Regions from separate parts of the Clostridium sp. Marseille-P299 genome, predicted to be linked through region 1. Evidence: predicted binding sites of a transcription regulator. Region 1 holds the regulator's gene; the other holds the start of a gene.
The links. The regulator HrcA, encoded in region 1, represses chaperone genes, less so after heat shock. The targets are predictions, from matches to a motif close to TGTTAGCACTCNNNNNNNNNGAGTGCTAACA.
Positions count from the first base shown of each region.

Region 2: htpG (molecular chaperone HtpG) is a predicted target of HrcA. The motif match lies at 2,287-2,317, and genes of this name have one in related genera.

Region 1 covers NZ_FJVE01000007.1:1,368,997-1,373,448, forward strand. The annotation lists gene BN4220_RS13890 (AAA family ATPase) at 1-718, shown strand, start outside; gene BN4220_RS13895 (hypothetical protein) at 705-1,400, shown strand; gene hrcA (heat-inducible transcriptional repressor HrcA) at 1,894-2,928, shown strand; gene grpE (nucleotide exchange factor GrpE) at 2,964-3,611, shown strand; gene dnaK (molecular chaperone DnaK) at 3,688-4,452, shown strand, end outside.
Region 2 covers NZ_FJVE01000007.1:264,549-269,000, forward strand. The annotation lists gene BN4220_RS09385 (hypothetical protein) at 1-759, shown strand, start outside; gene BN4220_RS09390 (TraX family protein) at 933-1,613, shown strand; gene BN4220_RS09395 (DUF5721 family protein) at 1,715-2,209, shown strand; gene htpG (molecular chaperone HtpG) at 2,461-4,452, shown strand, end outside.

The DNA of each region.
Region 1 (4,452 bases):
CGTAATCTCAGCGAATTTTGTTCTACCCATGGCATTTAAAATAGAAGATACGGATCAGCCAGGTGGAGGTTTTAAAGGGGATTTTGCAGTTTCGTTAAATAAGCCCACGGTGCTATCATATGAACAAAAAGATATGCTTCATGTGATTGTAAATGAAATCAATACCGTTCTTTGCACGATCATTCCAGGATTGCAGATGGAAGTAAAAGAGTATGGTATGCAGATGCTTGATAACGGTAGAGAAGGAGTAAAAATCGAACTACTATCCGTCAGGGGAGGCGTTAAGATTCCAATTCGTATGGAATCCGAGGGAATTATAAAAATTATTTCTATTTTAAATGCATTAATACAAGCCTTTTCAGATGCCTCCATCTGCCTTGTCATTGATGAGTTGGATGCTGGAGTGTTTGAGTACATGCTTGGTGAGCTTCTTGATATTTTTAAGAAAAGTGCTAGGGGACAGTTGATTTTTACTTCCCATAATTTAAGAGCCCTTGAAATGCTTGATAAGGAGAGCATCATGTTTTCAACGGTGAATCCAGTGAATCGTTATATTCATATGAAGAACATTAAAAGTTCCAATAACCTTCGTGACGTTTATCTGAGAGGCATTACCCTTGGTGGTCATAATGAGGAAATTTATGCGCAAACAGATAGCTTAAAGATTGCCAGAGCATTCCGTAAGGCAGGTAGGAGCATGAGATATGATAAAAAATGAGAAGAAGGTTATTGTCTTTATTGTAGAGGGGATGAGTGAAGAAGCAGCGCTTGGGACCATTATGAAAGAGTTTTTTGTAAATGAGGAAGTGCAGTTTTTCATCGTTCATGGTGATATTACTCTTCATGATTACGTAAGCGTGGACAAGATATTACTAAAGATTAATAAAGTTCTGGACACTGTGAAGGAACGATATCGTTATAAAACTTCGGATTTTCTTAAAATCATTCATATTACAGATACCGATGGTGTATTTATCTCCGATGATAAGGTGACAAAGGCGAAAGTTCCTGAGATTACCTATTATGAAGACCGTGTGGTGGCCCCTTCGGTTTCTTCGACCCTAGAACGAAACCATAGAAAAGCAGATATTTTATTTAAATTAAGAAATACAGGAAAGGTAAAAAAGATACCGTATCGTATTTATTTTAATTCTTGTAATTTAGAGCATGTGCTTTTTGATGAGCTTAAAGATTTTAGCGATGAGGAAAAAGAAGAGATGTCAGATGCCTTTGCGGATCGATACGAAGGGTGTTGTGAAGAGTTTATTGATTTTATATCCAGTGAAAACCTTGCAGTTGTGGGTTCATATCAAGATACATGGGACTTTATTGAGGAAGGGATGAATTCGCTGCAACGCCATAGCAATATGCATCAGATCTTTGGGCAGGACTTGGAGTAGCCATAATTGCTATTACTTATATTATTATGTATTAGAAATCGCAATTATTGACATTTGTTTATGGGATTGGTAAAATAATGTAAATTATTGTTTTGATTCGTAAAATTAGCAACAGCTAAATTAAAGACAGATTTTGCAGGAGCTAATATTAAGAAGATTTTTTGTTATTCCAATTATCATTTTTATTATTGCATGAATAATGGCTGGTGTGTCAGTTATCACATCAGTCACTTTTTTTAGTTGTTAAATATATGAATATCATTCTATTAATTCTATGTTTATAATTTGGGTTAAATGGTTAAGTGTGTTAATTATATGTTTTAATAAAAAAATTAAAAAAAATCCATAATACATATTGACAAAATAATTTGATAGTGATATCTTATGTTTAAAGATATTAGCACTCTAATCGAATGAGTGCTAACAACATCAACATCATATGTTAGCTCAAACATTTCATAGTACAGATGAATCATCTGAGAAAGAGGGTATGATGGAATTAGATGATAGGAAGATAAAAATTTTACAAGCTATTATTCGCAATTACCTAGAAACAGGGGAACCAGTTGGTTCAAGAACTATTTCGAAGGATACGGACTTAAATTTAAGTTCTGCAACAATTCGAAATGAAATGGCTGATTTAGAGGAATTTGGATATATAGTGCAACCTCATACATCTGCTGGAAGAATTCCATCGGATAAGGGATATCGATTCTATGTCGATATGCTGATGGCGGAAAAGACAACAGAGGTAGAAGAGATGCGAGGCATGTTACTTGAAAAAGCAGATAAGATGGAAACACTTTTAAAACAAGTAGCAAAGCTTTTAGCAGTTAATACAAATTATACGACAATGATTACTGCACCACAGTATCGTAGCCGTAAAGTTAAGTTCATACAAATCACTGATGTAGATAGTACACAGATTCTAGCAGTAATTGTTTTAGAAGGTAATATTGTTAAGAATAAAATAATTTCAGTGGATGAACCACTTGAAAAAGAAATTGTTTTAAAACTTAATATTGTGCTGAACACATTTTTACAAGGCTTAGATTTATCGGAGATTAATTTATCCTTAATTCAGAAAATGAAAGCACAGACTGCTGGGTATACTAATGTTGTTAGTGACATACTCGATGCGGTTGCACAAGCAATTAGTGAAGAAGAAGATGTACAAATCTTCACAAGTGGAGCAACCAATATTCTTAAGTATCCTGAATTAAGTGATACAGAAAAAGCCAGCGAGCTGCTTTATACAATAGAAGAGAAAAAGCAACTTACGAATCTCATGAGTAGCGAAGCAGAAAACGGTGAAAACCGAGGCATCCAAGTATATATTGGGAATGAAACACCAGTAGAATCCATGAAAGATTGCGCAGTAGTTACAGCTACTTACCAAATCGAAGAAGGCGTTTATGGAAAAATTGGTATTATTGGTCCAAAACGAATGGATTATGAAAAAGTTGTTAGCACCTTACAAAGTCTTATGAGCCAATTGGATGACATTTTTAAAGGTGATAAAAAATAAGATGTAGTTACGATGGGAAGGAATGGTGAAGATAGTTGTCAGATACAATAGATTTTAACGAGTTAGAAAAAGATGAACTGGAAGATATGATAGAAAAAGATATCGCTGACAGTACAAATAATAGCGATGATACTTCTGAAACAACTGAAGAAGTTACTGAAGAAGCTACAGAAGAAGTAGAAGAAAGCACAGATGAAGAAAACGGTAAAGATAAAAAATCCTTTTTCAAGAAAAAAGATAAGAAAGATAAAAAGGATGAAAAAATCGAAGAATTAAACGACCGTTTGATCCGTACTATGGCTGAGTTTGATAACTTTAGAAAACGTTCTGAAAAAGAAAAATCTCAGATGTTTGAAGTTGGAGCAAAAGACATTATCGAAAAGATTTTGCCAGTTGTTGATAATTTTGAAAGAGGACTAAGCGTTGTTACTGAAGAAGAAAAATCAAGCGCTTTTGTTCAAGGAATTGAGAAAATATACAAACAATTACTTGACGTCCTAGAAGCTGCGGGTGTAAAAACCATTGAAGCAGTAGGAAAAGAATTTGATCCTAATTTCCATAATGCAGTAATGCATACAGAAGATGAAGAATTAGGTGAAAATATTATAGCTGAAGAATTCTTAAAAGGCTATATGTACCGTGACTCTGTTGTAAGACATAGCATGGTAAAAGTAGTGAATTAAATAAGTTTATACCAAAAGATTAGGTTTTAATTAATTTTTTGATTAATTGTTATAATATAAATAGGAGGACAAAAACATGGGAAAAATAATTGGTATTGATTTAGGTACAACTAACTCATGTGTTGCCGTTATGGAAGGTGGAAAACCAGTCGTAATCGCAAACACAGAAGGCGCTAGAACAACTCCATCCGTAGTTGCTTTTACTAAAACAGGAGAAAGAATCGTTGGTGAACCAGCAAAACGTCAGGCAGTAACAAACGCTGACAAGACAATCTCATCCATTAAAAGACATATGGGTACAGATTATAAAGTAAGCATTGATGATAAGAAATACTCTCCACAAGAAATTTCTGCAATGATTCTTCAAAAATTAAAAGCTGACGCAGAAAGCTATCTTGGAGAAAAGGTAACAGAAGCTGTTATTACAGTACCTGCTTACTTTAACGATGCTCAAAGACAGGCAACAAAAGATGCTGGTAAGATCGCTGGTCTTGATGTTAAGAGAATTATCAACGAGCCAACAGCAGCAGCTTTAGCTTATGGTCTTGATAATGAACATGAACAAAAAATCATGGTTTATGACTTAGGTGGTGGTACATTCGACGTTTCCATTATCGAAATCGGTGATGGTGTTATCGAAGTATTAGCTACATCTGGTGATAATAGACTTGGTGGTGATGATTTCGATGAAAGAATCACTCGTTACTTTATTGATGAATTTAAGAAAACAGAAGGTGTTGACTTATCTACAGATAAGATGGCTCTTCAAAGATTAAAAGAAGCAGCAGAAAAAGCTAAGAAAGAATTATCTGCTTCTACAACAACTAACGTTAACCTTCCA
Region 2 (4,452 bases), 1.1 Mb from region 1:
ACTGATTATAATTATAGTTGGAATTGTGGTGTGGAAGGCCAGACAAGAAAGAAAAAGATTATTGATCTTCGGACTCGTATGCGAAAGAATGCGTTAGTTGTTTTAATTCTATCCCAAGGTACGCCTATGCTATATGCAGGTGATGAATTTGGAAATTCTCAAAAAGGGAATAATAATGCTTATTGTATAGATAATTCCACATCTTGGTTAAATTGGAAAGATAAAAGGAATAAGGATAGCTTATTTACTTTTACAAAAGAATTGATTTCTCTACGGAAAAGGCATAAGATACTGAGGAATGAAAAAGCATTTTTAGGAATGGATTATTTTGCTTGTGGATATCCAGATATATCCTTTCATGGAGTAAAGGCATGGAGGCCAGAGTACTTTAACTATAGTAGAACATTGGGTATCTTTCTTTATGGAAAATATGCTAAGCTAGATGAGGATACAGTGGATGATTCTTTTTATTTTGCGTTTAATATGCATTGGGAAGAGCATCGATTTGATTTGCCAGATTTGCCAAGAGGATTTGAGTGGAAACTTTTATTAGCTACGGATAAGAGCAAAGAAATGGATTTTTTGAATGAGGAAGAGCAAATGACTTCAAAAGAGAGGCAAGAAGTAGCTAAATCAAATGAAGGAATAGCCCAAAAAGTGAAAATTCCAAAAGTAAGAAATTTGGTTCAAAAACAGTATATTGATTTAAGTCCGAGGTCTATTGCTGTTTTTATAAGTCAAAAAAAACTTTCTGATTAAAAATGTATCTAAAAATCCAAAAATTTATAGTCATTAAAGGGCATAGTTAATAAGGTTATTGGTGGAAAAACAGTAGTCAAAAATAAAATATAAACCATAAAAATAAAACATAAGTATAAGACATTATGTTTTAATAGAATCCTATTTAGAATTATATAAAAAAGGAGTATAAGATGAATTCATTTACGCTAAAGTTAATTGCTTGTATCGCAATGTTAATTGATCATGCAACAGCTATATTTGTTAGAGATTGGCCAATATATTTGATTGGTAGAGGAATTGGTAGAATAGCGTTTCCAATATTTTGTTTTTTAATAGTAGAGGGTTACTTTCATACAAGCAATGTTAAGAAATATTTATTGCGTTTGGGAATTTTTGCTTTAATATCAGAGATACCTTTTGATTATGCATTGTGGGATGCGGCATTTATGAAAACTTTTTATAGTTATCAAAACGTATTTTTCACATTATTCCTAGGATTATTAACTATTACGATTTATGATTACATTTCAAAAAAATATAAAGGTCAATTTTGGATATTAAATTTCTTTGCTGTAATCACAATTGTAATAGGAGGAGCACTTTCTGTATTAATAAAATCTGATTATGATGTTAGAGGAATTCTAATGATTTTAGTGTTCTATATATTCCACTGGAATAAGAAAGCAATGGCAATTGCTTATATTTTACTGATTGGATTTTTATTTGGTGGTTTATCGATACTTACTATATTTGCTTTACCATTTATATGGTTTTATAATGGCGAAAGAGGTCCAAAAGTAAAATATGCATTCTATGCTTTTTATCCAGTACATTTACTAGTATTAGGATTCATAGCGAGATATTTCGTATAACTTCTCGTGACTTTATAAAAAACAGGGGTAAGGCTTAAGAATTAGGCCATATTTAATTTAAAGTTTTATATTTTGAATTAAATAGTATATGGAGGGATAAGATGATAGCACTTCACATAGCGGATATTAAGGACTTTATGGCAAAGCTCCTATTACAGAATGTATTTGATAATTTCTTACTTGCAGAGTTAGAGATTCATACATTTACAAAATTTCAGATTCAGGGCCGCTTAAATAAAAGTTATTTTTCAAGTGATGAGCTTGAGCAAATACAAGATAGAAGCTTAGTTAAATGGAGTAAGGTTCGACCATTTGCTTTTCAAATTGTGAAAGGAAATAAAACTCCAAGTTCATTTCATATCGTATTGCAGTTATCAGAAGAGAATGTGAAAAAGCTTATTCAAAGTACAGGAATACCGATGAATTTTAGTGACGTAACAGGACTTTATATGCATATGAAATATGATAATGGCTCCCTTGATATAATCACGGGTACAGGAGTCAAGATATTTACAATGGATAAAACACTTGATAAAGAGTGGGATGAAATGACAAAGAAATTTTTAAAACATCATGGAATACTTTTCGAAGAATAAAATAGTCCTTCCTTTGGATAATATAAGTATCATATGATTCATAGATAATATAAAATTGTATAATATTTCATTAACGTTATTAGCACTCATTCGTAATGAGTGCTAATTTTTGCTTGACAATTTATTTTGGTCGTATTATAGTAATATACAGATTGAAAAACGTAAAAAAGAAGTTTTCAAAGTCATATACAAATAGTATTAGAAATGTATCGTATTTAAAACAAGCTATGAAATGAAAAGGAGTGGTTAGCATGAGTATGGAACGAGGAAGTTTATCCATTAATTCTGAAAATATTTTCCCAATTATTAAAAAATGGTTATATTCTGATCATGATATTTTTTTCCGTGAGTTAATCTCTAATGGTTGTGATGCAATCACAAAGTTAAAAAAACTTGATATGATGGGTGACTATTCTATCCCAGAAGACAATGAATTTAAAATTCAAGTCATTGCAAATCCAGAAAAGAAAACCTTAACATTTATTGATAATGGTATTGGCATGACTGCTGAGGAAGTGAAAGAGTATATCAATCAGATCGCTTTTTCTGGTGCTCAGGACTTCTTAAATAAATATAAAGATAAAACAAATGAAGATCAAATCATTGGTCACTTCGGTTTAGGTTTCTATTCCGCATTCATGGTTGCTGGAAAGGTTACAATCGATTCTTTATCATATAAAGATGGTGCAAAAGCGGTTCATTGGGAATCTGAAGAAGGTACTGAGTTTGAAATGTCCGAAAGTGATAGAACAGAACGTGGTACTGAGATTACTCTTTATTTAAATGAAGATAGCTATGAATTCTCTAATGAATATCGTGCAAAGGAAGTTATTGAAAAATACTGTTCCTTTATGCCAGTTCCAATTTTCTTTACTAACGCAAATGCGCCAGTAGAAGAAGAAAAAGAGGAAGAAATCGTTGATGATAAAAATGAAGATGTAATCGATGCAGAAGTTGCAGAAGATGGTACTGCAACAGAAGCTAAGGCTGAAAAGAAGGGTCCAAAGCCATTAAATGATCCTAATCCACTATGGGCAAAACATCCAAATGAATGTAGCGAGGAAGAATATAAGGAATTCTATCGTAAAGTATTCCATGATTTTAAAGAGCCTTTATTCTGGATCCATTTAAATATGGATTATCCATTTAACTTAAAAGGTATTTTATACTTCCCTAAGATTAATACAGAATATGATAGTATTGAGGGAACAATTAAATTATATAACAATCAAGTATTTATCGCAGATAACATCAAAGAAGTTATCCCTGAATTCTTAATGTTATTAAAAGGTGTTATTGATTGTCCTGATTTACCACTTAATGTTTCAAGAAGTGCGTTACAAAATGATGGTTTCGTAAAGAAAATCTCTGATTATATTACGAAAAAAGTTGCGGACAAGCTTTCTGGAATGTTTAAAGTAGAACGTGAAAATTACGAAAAATTCTGGGATGATATTAGCCCATTCATTAAATTTGGTTGCTTAAAAGATGAAAAATTCCGTGAGAAGATGAAAGATTTCATTATCTTTAAGAATTTAGAAAAGAAATTCGTTACTCTTCCTGAATACTTAGAAGCAGCGAAAGGTGATAAAGATTCCACAGAGGAATCAAAAGCAGCAGAAGTAGAAGAAGCTAAGAGTGATGAATCTGCAGACAAAACAGATGCTGAAGAAAGAAAAGATGTTGTATATTATGTAACAAATGAGCAACAACAAAGTCAATATATCAATATGTTTAAGGAAGCTAACATTGATGCTGTATACTTAACACACAATATTGATCAGCCATTTATTACTCAGTTAGAACAGGATAATCCAAAAGTTCGCTTCCAAAGAATCGATGCAGATATTACAGAAAGCTTTAAAGAAGAAACTTCTGAAAATGATGAAAAGGATTTAAAAGAAAAGACAGATAAATTAACTGAAATTTTCAAGAAAGCCTTAAATAAAGAAAAATTAGAAGTTAAGGTTGAAAAGCTTAAGAATCCAAAAGTTTCATCTATGATTACATTATCTGAAGAAAGCCGCAGAATGCAAGATATGATGAAGATGTACAATATGTATGGAATGGATCCATCCATGTTTGGAACTTCTGAAACACTTATTTTAAATGCAAACAATGCACTTGTAAAATACATTCTTGAAGATAATGATAATGAGAATGTTTCAATGATTTGTGAGCAATTATACGACTTAGCATTAATTAGCCATAAACCATTAGAACCAGAAGCAATGACTAAATTC